Regions from separate parts of the Anaerospora sp. genome, predicted to be linked through region 3. Evidence: riboswitches for the same ligand, from Rfam matches in the RefSeq annotation. Region 3 holds a riboswitch; each other region holds the start of a gene.
What was found. A riboswitch is a leader RNA that binds a small molecule or an ion and turns the genes downstream of it on or off. The one in region 3 is predicted to bind cyclic di-GMP.
Positions count from the first base shown of each region.

Region 1: another riboswitch for cyclic di-GMP. It lies ahead of RTR76_RS18785 (HAMP domain-containing methyl-accepting chemotaxis protein); the one in region 3 lies ahead of RTR76_RS16660 (methyl-accepting chemotaxis protein).
Region 2: another riboswitch for cyclic di-GMP. It lies ahead of RTR76_RS10430 (response regulator); the one in region 3 lies ahead of RTR76_RS16660 (methyl-accepting chemotaxis protein).

Region 1 is NZ_DALZUO010000033.1:21,837-26,764, forward strand. It holds gene RTR76_RS18775 (dihydroorotase) at 1-288, opposite strand, end outside; gene RTR76_RS18780 (aspartate carbamoyltransferase catalytic subunit) at 272-1,225, opposite strand; gene RTR76_RS18785 (HAMP domain-containing methyl-accepting chemotaxis protein) at 1,522-3,210, opposite strand; cyclic di-GMP riboswitch class I at 3,364-3,451, opposite strand; gene RTR76_RS20910 (hotdog fold thioesterase) at 3,465-3,797, opposite strand; gene RTR76_RS18790 (acyl-CoA thioesterase) at 3,910-4,401, opposite strand; gene RTR76_RS18795 (F0F1 ATP synthase subunit epsilon) at 4,539-4,928, opposite strand, start outside.
Region 2 is NZ_DALZUO010000010.1:101,599-106,526, forward strand. It holds gene RTR76_RS10415 (DMT family transporter) at 1-51, shown strand, start outside; gene RTR76_RS10420 (CCA tRNA nucleotidyltransferase) at 163-1,290, shown strand; gene RTR76_RS10425 (iron-containing alcohol dehydrogenase family protein) at 1,305-2,414, shown strand; cyclic di-GMP riboswitch class I at 2,487-2,570, shown strand; gene RTR76_RS10430 (response regulator) at 2,595-2,951, shown strand; gene RTR76_RS10435 (GDSL-type esterase/lipase family protein) at 3,119-4,351, shown strand; gene RTR76_RS10440 (MATE family efflux transporter) at 4,396-4,928, shown strand, end outside.
Region 3 is NZ_DALZUO010000025.1:3,752-8,679, reverse strand. It holds gene RTR76_RS16665 (hypothetical protein) at 1-140, opposite strand, end outside; gene RTR76_RS16660 (methyl-accepting chemotaxis protein) at 638-2,326, opposite strand; cyclic di-GMP riboswitch class I at 2,426-2,511, opposite strand; gene RTR76_RS16655 (hypothetical protein) at 2,599-3,822, opposite strand; gene RTR76_RS16650 (catalase) at 3,974-4,928, opposite strand, start outside.

The DNA.
Region 1 (4,928 bases), on a different contig from region 3:
CGGCTTAGTATTAGGCATGCAGGCTATACTGGTAAATCCGCCGGCTGCTCCTGCCCTTGTGCCTGAAGCAACATCTTCTTTTGCTTCAAGGCCGGGATCACGCAAATGGACATGCATATCAATCAGACCGGGAGCCACCACCAGCCCAGCCGCATCCAGTACCAGACATTCTGTTGTTTCAACTTCTCCCATTGCGACGATCACCCCGTCTTCAATAAGGATGTCTCCCATTTCATCCATATTTTTAGCGGGGTTAACAATCCGGCCCCCCTTAATTAGCAGTTTCAATGTTTTTCCCTCCCATCAGTGTCAAGAAAAGTATTGCCATACGGATCGCCACACCATTTTTCACCTGTTCCTGAATGGTAGACTGATCGCCGTAAGCCACGTCAGGTGCAATTTCCAGCCCCCGGTTCATTGGCCCTGGATGCAGCACCAGGGCATCGGGCTTAGCCAGCTTCAGACGGGCTGCATTCAGGCCGAAGATGCGGGCGTATTCGCGTGCAGAAGGAAACAGGCCTTTATGCTGCCGTTCTTTTTGGATACGCAGCACATTCACTACATCTGCGCCATCCAGCGCTGCTTCCACCCGGTGATGGACCGTTACTCCCATCTGCTCCATATCACGAGGCAGCAGAGTCGCCGGCCCGGCAATATGAACCTCTGCCCCCAATTTACGCAAGCCCCAGATATTGGACCGTGCTACCCTGCTATGGAGAATATCTCCCAGTATAGCTACCTTTAGTCCGGCTACCGTTTGTTTCTTTTCACAGATCGTATAGAGATCCAGCAAACCCTGAGTAGGATGTTCATGGGCTCCGTCGCCGGCATTGATAATCACCGGACTTACTGCTTTTGCAGCATAATGCGCCGCTCCCTCTGCCTCATGGCGCATGATAATTGCATCTACGCCCATTGCTTCTACCGTAAGAAGGGTGTCTCTCAAGCTTTCTCCTTTTACGACGCTGCTGGCACTTGTTGTGATATTCACCACATCGGCCCCTAAGTATTTTCCGGCCAGTTCAAAGGAAGTGCGCGTACGCGTGCTCGGCTCAAAGAAAAGGTTAATGACAGATTTTCCTCTAAGTGTAGGCAGTTTTTTAATGTCACGGGCTATTACGTTTTTCATTTCCTTAGCAGTATTCAAGATAAGCTGCATCTCTTCGGCAGTCATAGTCTCTAGTCCTAAAATATCTTTGCCGCGAATAGAAGTAGCTGTTTTCATGGACAAGCCTCCCCGATTTTTTATTTAGGCAATAAAAAAGCCTTCTTGCCCTGTGCTTAGGCAAGAAGGCATAAATCCTTCCTGGTTTTCCCTTGCTAGTCTCACAGGACCAACTTAAAAGGTAGTATCTACTTTTTTGTAAATAAAAAAGCCTTTTTGATCCTGGATAGGCGCAAAAAGGCTTGCATAAACGCAATTATTCCCCTTTCCAGCCTCACAGGACTAGGTTAAAGGCATCATTCAGTTATATGAATAGTAGCAGAGAATTGGCAGCTTGTCAAGTAAAACACTTCCTGTTAGAGCGTGAACTTCGTTATCGTTACTTGCAAATCTGCAGCCATATCAGCTAATGCTTCACTGGCAGCTGCAATTTCCTGCATGGAGGCAGATTGCTCTTCCGTTGCCGCCGAGACAGTCTGCGTTTGTCCGCTGGTTACCCGGCTTACCTCGCCAACTTCGCTAATCGAAGTTGCAATCTGTGCACTGCTGGCAACAACAACCTGTACAGAAGCAGTGATATCTTGAATTTGACCAGCCATTTTGCCGACCAGAGCAGAAATATCCTGGAAGGATCTTCCTGCGGTATTGACTACTTGCGTACCCGTGGTTACCTCCCGAGTACCGGCATTCATGGCAATTATCGCTTTATTCGTTTCCGCTTGTATTTCATGAATCAGCGAAGCAATTTGCTTTGTTGCAGTCTGAGACTGTTCGGCAAGCTTTCTAACTTCTTCTGCAACAACAGCAAAGCCCCGGCCTTGCTCCCCGGCTCTAGCAGCCTCAATAGCAGCATTTAAGGCAAGTAAATTTGTTTGCCCTGCAATAGCAGCAATCGTATTGACGATTTGCCCAATTTCTTTAGAGCGCTCACCAAGAGCAGAGATTACGGCAGACGATTCAGCAACTGTTTGATCAATTGTAGTCATTTGCTTAATTGCCGCTTCAATGGCCTCGCCGCCTTTTTGGGCTGCAGCTGCCGTTTGCTTGCTTACAGTCGTTGTGCTGTCTGCATTGAATGCAATTTGGCGTACCTGAGCTGTCATTGTATCAATAATCTGCAGTGTATCACTAATACTTTGCCGCTGTTGATCCGTTCCTTGTGCTACCTCGGTTATTGTGCCAGCAACCTGGGTTGCAGCCAGAGCAGATTGTTCGGCACTCGCAGTCAATTCTTCCGAAGATGCTGCAACTTGTTCCGCCGAAACGGAGACTTGTTGAATAATCATGCGCAGGTTTAGCAGCATCGTATTAAAAGAATTAGCGAGCTTACCAATTTCATCCTCAGACTGATAGGAGATTGACTGCATTGTCAAATCGCCATTGGCTATTTGACTAGCAGCTTCTGCAACTTCTCGAACCGGGCGTGATATACTCCGGGAAACAAAATAGGCAATTAAAATGGATAACAGGATAACTATTATGTTTACAATAACGAGCATAAGTCTCGAATTTGCGGCATCTTCTGCATATTTTTCCTGTTCCTGTGCGGCGTACGCTTCATTCAGTCTTACTAAATCTTCTGTTGCACTCATGGCAGCTTTATACGGTTTACCTGCCTGCTGCATATAGCTTGCTACCTCATCCAGCTTATTGGCCTGTTTGGCAGCTATTGATTTTTCAGCGATTTCCTCATAGGCAGCTTTTTCATTTTTTATCGCTCGTAAATGCTCCTTGACTGTTTCTGTGCTGACATTCTTCTCCAACCACGCCATTTTTTCATTTGCTTTTTCCTTATAGCTGTTATATACCGAAATATCACTGGGATCACCGGTAAAATTGAAGCGGCGCATAACAACCGCTTCATTAGCGATATCTGCCGCTATCCCCTGTACCATTTCCATTTTATATATGTTAATCTTACTAAACACCTGATAGGAGGAGGTTATTTCACCAATTTTCCAATATGTAAATCCACTCATCATAATAACAAGTGTTAAAACCACCAGAAATCCACTGCCGATCTTTTTTGCTACTGTCCATTTCATAGTAAATCGTCCCTTTCTGATTATTGCCTTATAAATAATAAAATTAATTATTTGTTGCGATTCCCCCCTATCGCAATTTAAAATGATTCACACTGCAGCAAGGGTAATATATAAGAAAAAAATGCAAAAAACCAGGTACATACGAATTAAATTCGTAGCAACCTGGCAGTCATTACCTTTTTTCAGTATTAGACCCATGGCTTTGCGTCCTTACTTTTCAATAAGTTTGCTGCAGTTTGACATTTTTTTCATTTTCATCCCATAATTCGACATTTTGACTTAAAATCCTGTGTGCAATATCGTTTTGCGGATAATATTATTTGTTTATAGAAATTATACCGATCGTACACCGAGAAAATACATATTAGTTTGTGTTCTTCATCGAGAATTTTCATTTCCCACACCATTGTAGTGCGGCCCTTATGCAGAGGAACTCCAACAGCTGTAACCATGCCTTCACGCTTTGACCGAATATGATTGGCGTTGATTTCTAAACCAACGGCATAGTGAGTGGACTGATCAATTAGATTATACGCACCCAAACTGGCAACACTTTCTGCCAGTACACTGATGCACCGCCATGTAATAAGCCAAAAGGCTGAAGGGTAGCGTTATTAACAGGCATTGTGGCGGTTATCTTATCCGGTAAAACTTCCTATTCCTAATACTTCTAAGATAGTATTAGGATAAACTGATGTTTCAATCGCCATTTTTTGTCTCCGCTCCTTTCTGCTCCTGTTTATAGGACAAATATCGCTGCTGCGCCGCTTCCCAGGAGCGGCGCTCCTCCTCAGTTCGCACTTCCAAAGCTGGCACCTGCAGGGGATGACCCTGATCATCGAGTGCAACAAAAGTAAAAAAACCTGTCAATGCAATTTTAGCCGGTTCTTCCTTAGACAAATCCTCAACAGTTACGGTCACGGATATTTCCATTGAGCTTTTGCCGACAAATGTTAATTCGCCATAGCAGGTAATAACATTGCTCACCCTAATAGGATGAAGGAACTTCAAGGAATCCACTCTCGCTGTTACGATATTTGTACGGGCATGCCGGCAGGCAACAACTCCGGCCGTGTTATCCATTAATTTCATTATTTCACCGCCATGAACATTTCCGGATGGATTAGCATGTTCCGGCATCATAATATTTGACATAATGACTCTGGACTGATCAACTGTTTTGGAATTCATATATTTCCTCCTAGCATGTGCAATACACCAATGTGCCTTTCTCGTCAAATGAAGCTAAATCCTGCCTTTGTTGATGTGTATAGTATTTACTAATTTAGCGGAAAAGAAAAACAACCCCAAATCTGGGGTTGTTTTTCTTAAAAATGCTTACTGTGTTCAGCCACACGCAGACGCACAATCGCCCGTCTTAGTGCTGCTTCTGCACGGGTAACGTCAATGCTGGAATCAGCAGCCTTCAAGCGGCCTTCCGCTCTTTCTCTGGCAGCTTCAGCTCGCGCAATATCGATTGTTTCGGGCAGCTCGGCGCAAGCAGCCAATATGGTTACTTTATCAGGCCGAACTTCCATGAAACCGCTGCAAAGAACGATTTCAGTTTCCCCCTCATCAGTCAGAATGCGCAGAGGCCAAATATCCAATCCAGCAATTAACGGTGCATGCCCTGGCAGAATACCGATATCGCCGTTAGTAGCACGGGCAATAACCATATTAACATCTGCTGAGTATGCTATTTTATCAGGGGTGACAAT
Region 2 (4,928 bases), on a different contig from region 3:
GGAATGCTGGACAGGCTATTGATTAAACAAGAAAAAGTGACAGAAAACTAGGACGTGTCTGCAACCTAGAGCACTGACCAATGACGAGTGATTTTTCGCCACCGTCAGTGGGTGGTCAAGACAGTCAGCAGATACGCCCTGGGTAAAGAGGTGGCAGGACAAATGTTAACAGAGCAAACTTTTGCTGAGACAGTAGCCGCAAACGGTGGGCGAGTTTATCGGGTTGGCGGATGCGTTCGTGATACCTTAATGGGAGTTGTTCCGAAAGATATCGATTTTTGTGTCGCAGGTATGGTAAAGAAAAACTTTAAGGTACTTTTTCCTGAAGTAGAAGAAATCGGCAAAAGTTTCCCGGTTTTTCGCCTGTTGATTGATGGTAAGAAATGTGAAGTCGCTTTTGCACGGACTGAGCGGAAAGAGGGCAGCGGCTATAAAGGTTTTAAAATTTCATCCAATCCCAAAGTAACAATCCAGGATGATCTATATCGGCGGGATACGACAGTGAACTCGATGGCAGTAGATTGTTTAACCGGAGAGTTGATTGATCCTTTTCAGGGGCGCCAGGATATTAAGGCCGGTATATTGAGGGCAACGAGCGGGCACTTTTCGGATGATCCGATGCGGGCTTTGCGGTTGGCAGGACAGTCAGCCCGTTTGGGCTTTACGGTAGAAGAAAATACGCTGGCTCTCGCCAGAGCTGTTCGCGATGAGCTTGCGGAAGAACCTTCCGAGAGGCTGATAGCCGAATTGACTAAGGTGCTGGAGGGAGCCCGGCTCCCTGCAGACTTTTTCAAGGTGCTGCATAAGGCCGATTTGCTGCAAATTGCCTTTCCGGAAATTGCGGAATTGTCTAGTCCGGTGTTTGACGAGACTATGGAACAGCTGGACCTGGCTGCCCAGGCAACACACGAGCCCAAATTGCGTTTTGCAGCTTTGGGTTTTACCTTAAGCAAAGAAACTTTGCTGCGATGGAACCACAGTATGACTTTACCTGGAGACTGGGTAGAGGCGGCAGCTATGGCCGGTAAGATAAAAGGGCTGCTGTCACAGCCTACCCCGGAAAATGTGGTGGCCGCAATTAATCAGTTAAGGCGTGGTTCACTTAGTATAAGCGAATTTGATATCCTTGCAAAAGGAGTGCGCTTGAATGTACCTGAATTAGGCCCACTGCAAGCTGCTATCTCGCTGCTGCCGGGTGAGGCGGTACCTAAGGACCTAAAGGGGAAGGAAATTGGTGAATGGTATAAAATTAAGCATATTGCCGCTATCCGGCAGATGCTCAACTTATAAAGGGAGGGTATAACATGGAGTTCAAATTTTTAATGCCAACAAAAGTTCTGTTAGGGGTTGGTTGCGTTGCGGGCAATAAAGAAGAGTTCAGCAAGCTGGGCCAAAAGGCACTGATTGTTACGGGGCGTAATTCTGCTAAGGCCAGTGGCGCATTAGCAGATGTTACCACTGTGCTCGATGAGCAGGCGATTGTCTGGGAATTATTTGACCAGATTGAAGAGAACCCGACATTCGCGGTGGTTGAAGCAGGTGGAGCAGCAGCCCGGCGGTTTAAGCCCGACATGATTATCGCGATTGGGGGAGGGTCTCCTTTAGATGCTGCTAAAGCGATTGCTGTGCTTGCAGTAAATTTCATTAGTGCCTCTGAGCTGTATAAAGGAGATTTTCAAGCCGCTCCGCTGCCGATAGCGGCAATTCCGCTCACAGCAGGGACCGGCAGCGAAGTTACACCCTATTCGATTTTGACGGATAGCGAGCGTCAGACGAAACGCAGCTTTTCTGATGTTCGTATTTTTCCGCAAATCGCATTTCTTGATGCCCGCTATACTCATACTCAGTCCAGAGCGGTTACTGTTAATACTGCGGTTGATGCGCTTTCCCACGCTATTGAAGGGTATCTGTCTAAACGTTCAACAGCGGTAAGCGATTGTCTGGCTCTTGAAGCCATCCGCTCCTTTGGGCGGGCTTGCAATGCTTTGGTTTTAGGAGAGTTTGACATATCCGTGCGGGAAGAATTGCTGTATACCTCACTGTTGGGGGGCGTTGTCATTGCTCAGACGGGAACGACGGCTGTTCACGCTTTAGGCTATTCTCTCACTTATTTTTATCAGGTTCCTCACGGCAGAGCCAATGGATTGCTGCTGGGAGAATATCTGCGCTTTAATGAACCGGTGGTACCGCAAAAGGTAGAAGCCGTTTTAGCTGCATTAGGGCTAAAGACAGTGGATGAAATGAAAGTGTTAATGAGCAGGCTGCTGCCAAGCAGGGAAGTTTATTCGCAGGAAGAGTTACATAAGTTTGTTGCTATTGCCAGTGAAGCAGCTAATATTGTCAATACTCCCCGGCAGCCCGGCAAAGAAGATCTATATAACTTATTGCTGCAGTCATTAACTTGTAAAGCTTAATAGACTAAATTTAGAAATTTTAGAAATTAATTGACTTTGTCTTTTAAAGACCGGATAATAGATTACAGATAATACCAGAATCGGCAAACTTATCGAAAGGTAAGGACGCAAAGCTATGGGTCTAAGGGTGCTGCCTATGATTGCCAGGTTGCCATCACTTATTGTAAGGTGGTGCTAATAATGTCTTGTCGTGTACTAGTCGTTGACGACTCGGCTTTTATGAGAGTGCGATTGCGCGAAATTCTAGAGTCTTCCGGTGCGACTGTAGTCGGAGAAGCGGCAAATGGGATAGAAGGAATTAAGAAGTTTCAAGAGTTAAAGCCCGATTTGATGCTGCTTGATATTACGATGCCTGACATAGACGGACTTACGGTACTAAAAGAGGTTCTGCAATTCGATTCTCAAGCTAAAATTATTATGGTTTCTGCTTTATCGCAAAAAAGTATTATTATGGAAGCTTTACAATCAGGCGCGAGGGATTACATTATTAAACCTTTGGATTTGCATAAGGCTAAAGAAGTTTTATCTAAGGTTTAACGCAGAAAGCTGTAATTTTAAATAAGCAGAGAAAAATAAGCTTTTTCTCTGCTTATTTTTATTTTGTTAGCTAATAACAACTTGAGCCTGCAAAAAATGCTGTAACGCTAAACGTTAGTCCCGGTAATATGATATACTGATCAAGAGGCTGGCAAGGAGGAGATAAGATGAAGATATTACGAATTTTACTAGTATGCATGTTCTTGTGTGCCGGTGCAAGTAATGGCTACGCACAGGAAAATAAGATACAACTACGTTGGGCAAGTGCCGAGGATGCTGTCATGTACGAGCTGGAAGTAGCTACAGTTCCGGTGCTAAAAGACCGGAAGGCACCGCAAGATAAAATTGCCTATCAAACGACAGCAATTTATACTCCAGGTGTTGAGCTTGATTCAACATTAGTCTCCGACAAAAAGTTATATTATCGAATTCGTCCATTGGATCTGGACAAGAAGGCTGTAGGACGGTTTTCTGTTCCGGTTCCTTTAGACCATGGCATTGTCAATCCCCAGTATCCAGCAGTGACGACTTACGGAAAAAAGAAGGTGCTTACGCCTCTGTATCCCGTTTATGCCTGGATTCCAGTATTACATGCGACGCGATATGAAGTGGAAGTTACCAACAGGCTGCCGGAGAATCCCCATGGGACAATGTCCTCAAGCTATCGCATCCGGAATTATTCGGTAGAGTCAGGTTTTGATTATTATGACACTGAAGCTTACCGGGTGGATGGTACATACTATTGGCGAGTAATTGCCTTTGATGGTGAAGGGGAAGCTATTGGTGGGTATTCCGATGCTGTTCCCTTCCAGGTAAAAACGGGAATACATAAATGGGCGGTTTTTGGCGATAGTATTACCCATGGCGGAGGGGCTGTTTCCAATCCGCCATCGGATGAAAGATTTGATTACTCGTCTTATCTACCCTTTCCGGTAAAAAATCTCGGCAAAAGCGGTGATACGGCATGGGCTCTGGCTGAACGTTTTGAAAGGGATGTCTTGCCTTTTCAGCCACAGTATTTGTTTATCTTAGGCGGCAGCAACAGTATCCGGGGAGGCACTACCGCAGGTGAGGTTATCGAATCACTGGACCTAATTAAACAAAAATGTCAGGATAATGGCATTACGCCAATTTTTCTTACCTTGCCACCGGTTAATCCTGAAAGGATAGAGCGGGTATTTAATCAGCCAACTGCTGATAACTGGCAGACAGAGTTACAACAAGTCAATGCATACGTGAAAAGGCAGCCTTACTATGTCGATATTTATGCCGGTTTGGCAGATGAGCGGGGCTTATTACCGGTTAGATATGCGCAAGACGGGTTGCACCCTGATATTTCGGGTAAAAAAGTAATGGCCCGTGCGGTGCAGTCTTTCGTAAAAAAATATAAATTCAAGTAATCTGCCAGTGAGCATTAACGCAGCTCACGGATTAGAGGGATACGATGAAACAAACCCATTCGCTACAGCAAAAAGCAGGGCAGTTATTAATCATATTACTGCCTATTTTAATCACCCAGCTTGCTTTATGTGGAATGAACTTTTTTGATACAATGATGTCCGGCCATGTCAGCCAAAATGACTTGGCCGGAGTAGCTATTGGCACGAATATCTGGATGCCGATTTTTACAGGAATTAATGGGATTCTCATAGCGGTTACGCCGATTATGGCTCAACTCTATGGTGCAGGGCGCAAAACAGAGATCCCTTTCGTCGTCTTGCAAGGCGTATATCTTGCTGTTGCCTTAGCAGTCACAATTATTATCTGCGGTATTTTTACAGTGAATCCGATTTTGATACTCATGCATTTGGAGCCTGCTGTTCAGTCGATTGCTTATCAATTTTTAAAAGCCCTTGCATTAGGGATTGTTCCTTTTTTTATATGTACAGTTTTACGCAGTTTTATCGATACTTTGGGCTATACCCGTGTGACAATGCTGATTACACTTAGCGCATTACCCATTAATGTTTTGTTTAA
Region 3 (4,928 bases):
TCTTCATCAATTTTTCCTAGTTTATTTAATTGAGGAAAAAAACGAAGAATTAAACTAATGCCCCAGATAATAACAATACTTAAGAAAAAATCTATAGTACTCAAAATGATTGCACCTTCCATTGTATCTGTAACTGTCATGATCATTTCCTCCCCTTAATTGATTATCAAACAGACAAATGCCGAACAGCTCGACATACTCATGTATACAATGTATTGTATACATGAACTCTAGGCCTTATTGTTTGTTAGACTCCCTGCTCACCTCTCTATGACGATATTTCCTTTTTATAAAAACCGTATCTAGTAGTATTGCATACTACCAGACGTGGTTTATAGGAACTAAAAATAAGAACACCTGGTTTGTTTTGATAATCAAAACAAACCAGGTGTAGAATACTTGCATCTACTGCCGCTTAAAACAGCAGACTGTAACTGCACGGCTTGTAACTTGGCTTCTCAATAGGGTTATAGATACCTAACCGATCCGCCATATATACATTTGCCGCCACAATATTAAATTGTTGGCGTAAAAATTCATTACTTTACTCTGATCATAGCATAAACGCGGCCGGCTTACAATATAACGCCTGGATTTAATTCAAAATTAGGCACTGCCCCTGCGCAGTCCGCCACTACTAGAGTCGGAACTTACTGATAATCGTATTAAGTTCTTCTGCCATCTTTGCTAAAGACTCAGCATTGCTATTGATTTCGTGCATGCTGGCACTTTGTTCCTCGGAAGCAGCCGCTACGGTTTGGGCACTCGCTACTGTTTGTTCGGCAACTGCACTAATGTTTTGGATATTTCCTACCATTGCCTGCGTCCCTGTTGCCGTCCCTTCAATTGCAACAGTTATTTGACCAACTACCGTCTTCACTTGATTCAGTTTTTCAATAATAATAGCAAACCCTTTTTGCGTATTGAAAGCTACCTGCTTACCTGCTTCTACCTCATCGTTTCCTTTACTTACATGCAATACGGCATAATCAATATCGGATGTCATTTTCTTGATGATGTCACCAATATGGCGAGTAGCCTCCGCACTTTGCTCAGCAAGCTTGCGTACCTCCTCAGCAACAACGGCAAACCCTCTTCCGGCTTCACCTGCACGGGCTGCCTCTATAGCAGCATTTAAAGCTAGCAGATTTGTCTGACCGGCAAGATTTTGAATAACGGTAACAATTTCACAGATGTTTTCAGATCCTTGTGCTAAGGAGTTCGCCGCCTTTGTAATACTCTTCATTGAATCGGCAACTGTCTCATTTTGCGTCACGATCTGCGTTAGCAAATACATTCCCTGCCCTGCTTCATCTACAGCATTTTGTGTATTCCCATTCACCTCGAAAGCATTTGCATTCATTTCCTCTGTACTTGCAGAAAGTTCTTGAATAGTATGAGACATATCCGTAAGATTAGTGGTATTTAGAGAAGAGCCGCTGGCAACCTCAGCAATAGAGTTAGAAATAACTTCTGCTGCCCGCAGCTGTTCCTCTACGGTAGCGCTTAATTCCTGGCTGGCTGCTGCCAGCGACTCTGAGTTTTGACGAATATGAATGACAAGAGCTCGAAGAGCATTTTTCATCTCCGTCATGGCACTAGTCATATCTCCTATTTCGTCATTAACTGATGCCAGCCCGTTAGTAGCGGTAAGGTCAAAACGGCTGATTGCATCCATTTCATTCCGAACGCTATGTAAACGGTTCGCCATGTATTTGCTATACCAGAAGGCTAAGCCACTAACAAGTAAAATGATGAATACACTTAGAAGTACTACAATCTGTTTCGTGTTTTTTTGTTCCTGTAACAATTCATTTATTGATATCTTGAGAAACTTTTCTTCCAAATCGAGTGTCTTCTCAAATTGCTGATCAATCTGCTGAGATAAATTTCTACCATCAACTAATAAAGTATTGAAAGCAGGATCATTTGCTTTTTTAGCATCCAGCAGTTGTCCCATTTTCAAACTATATTCATTCATCATCTTTTCTAATTTGACCGCTTCAGTCTTTACTTCGGGATTTTTAACACCCGACACAAACACTTTTAACTCCTGGGTACTATCGGCAAACTCTTTTCTTGCCTGTTGATCATAACTGCTAATCGAGTAAGCCATAAAACCGCGCAACTCAGCAATCCCCGTATGCATATCGTCTTGAGCCTTTGTGAGCAAAAGCATATTTGCAGAAGTATGGGTGATTAAATTTTCGTATGTATCACTTGCAGTTGTGTATTGATAAGCAACGTATCCAAGCAAGAGCAACATAAAAGAAATAGCAACAAAAAACATCCCGCCTAGTTGAGCAACTATCGGTGTTCTACGCATATACTATCTTCCTCACTTTTTTTTATTTAACCCATTTCATTACTTGATCTGCACTTCACCCTCCCATGAAAAAAACCAGCTTGTATATGAGCTTACTCATATAGCAACCTGGCAGACATTGATATAAAATCATTAGTCCCATAGCTTTGCGTCCTTAACTTTCGCTAAGTTTGCTGATCTAAGAAACACTATTTAATTCTGTAGTATTAGTTCTCTGGCAATCATCAAATTCCTCTCGACAAACTAAATTTTTAATCTATAAATAATGGTTATTATAGTAATTTTCTGATCTTTTGAGCAACACTTGCAAAATGTATTTCATTAGGCTGGCGCCACGACCCTTCTGCTAAATATTGATAGCGCAAATAGTACAAGAACTTATCAATTAATTGATGATCCGGCTCAGCCAAAACAAATGGAATCTCATCTGCTAATTGATCCACTTGCGTAACACAACGAACCAGGCCATCGATATTGTAAAAAGAATTGCCCAGAGTGATGACAGGCTTATGCTGAAGTAATGCTTCAATCCCCACGGTTGAATTCAAAGTAATTATTCCTTGTGAACTGGCAATCAACTCAGGAGTCGGATAGTAGCGTAAAAATATTATTTTATCGTTCTTATATTCTTCCTTCAGAGTAGAATAATCCACCCGGCCAAAATCTGAAGGATGTTCTTTGACAACGATCCACATATCATCCTGATAATTCAAATTGTACCGTTTTACTCCCTTTACTGCACACTCGACAAACGCACCCATTGTCTGTATGCGTGGGGAGTATAGCAACACCTGCGTATCATCTTGAACCTGAAAAGGGAGAAAGATAAACTTATCCGGCAAGATAATATCTTCGGGCGTATTACTCGGCGGCGTACTTATCAAGCTCTGATACCATTTTGCTTTTAATCCTCTGATTGCCGGCACCGCATTATATATCGCAGCAAGAAACTCTTCCTCAAAAATAACTGCATCATAAAACGATCGGGGTTTATTCACTAAACTGTTTTGATAATTGACCCCCTTTGGGTCTACCGTAGTAGTATTGTGCAAATATCCATTTTCAAAGAAAAGCGTCTTCTTTTCCAATTTTGTCGCTACTCGAGCTGCACAAGCCAAGGGAAGATTAATTCCGTTCCAAACACCTACCAGATCAACCGGATGATGACATATATAGTGATAAAAATATCGCGTGGCAAAATACGCCCTGCTCTTGAGTACGGCTTGAGAATGCAACCAGGCACGAATACCGGTAAACTTCCGGGACTTTCCCTTTATTAATAAAAAACGAATGATATCTGCCAATTCCTGCTCAGTAAAATCAACCACTTCGGGCAATTCCGGTTGGATTAAGGCACCCGAGAAGTCTGATAATCCATAGTAAATATGATGAACGTTGTATAACGTATTAAGGGCAGTTCCTAACTGATGGAAATACTGCCTTTGGTGCCGATTTAAAGCTACAAATAGAATAGATGGTTTTTCCGAATTCTCCAAGTGATCATCTCCTAAGCGACGGCCTTATTTACGCTGCCGTCATATCCTAAAGCACATTCTTAGAATAACTCCTCACTGGTAATTTATGCAGCAAGGCCTGACACAATGTAAAGTTAGCGGCCTCAACTAACTGTAGTTGAGGCCGCTAACTTTACTTTGTCATATTTAGGCTTTGTGCGATTCTGCTGCCCAATTCTTTATCAGTACGCATGAAATGCTCCAGCATTCTCCGCTTAATCGGCTCATATACCTGACTTAACGCTTCCGTAAAATTTGCAATTAAATGGTCTTTTTCCTTGGGCGACATATTCCGATATCTGTACCTTGCCTGATAATAATCATCACCAGACGGTTCTTTTCTATCTATGATCCCTGAAACAAAATTACAAACAGGCTTTCCTGTCTCCGGTGCCTCAGCTGGCATCCCGCCTCCAATTGTATTTGGTAAATAGTTTGCTACGCCTTCACTGTATATTGTTTGCATCGCTCCATCCTGCATCTTATTATCAATTGACCTTCTCGGCATATTTGTGGGAAGCTGCAGATAATTGACGCCTATGCGATATCTTTGCGTATCACCATAGGGGAAGATGCGACCTTGCAAAATTCGATCATTAGAGAAACCTATTCCTGGCACAACTGCTGCCGGGGCAAAAGCGGACTGCTCTACATCAACAAAGAAATTCCCGGGATTTTTATTCAGCACCATTCTTCCTACCGGCAGAAGCGGAAACATGTCTTCCGGCCAAATATGGGTAGAATCGAGTGGATCAAAAGGAAGCTTACATTCATCTTCCACTTTCAGTATTTGCACACACATTTCGTATTCTACCGTATGCCCTTCAGCAATCGAATCAAATAAATCCCGCTGCGCTATGTCAGGGTCCGAACCGGCAAGCCGAACTGCTGTCTTGCTGTCTATGTATTCAACCCCTGCACATGGCTGCCAATGATATTTAATATATACTTCTTCACCACACAAATTGATCCACTTATATGTATTGACTCCAAACCCCTGCATTGTTCGATAGCTTTTTACAGTACCAACGTCAGAAAATAAATAGGTAAGGAAATTCATGGACTCTGGCCTTAAAGACATAAAATCC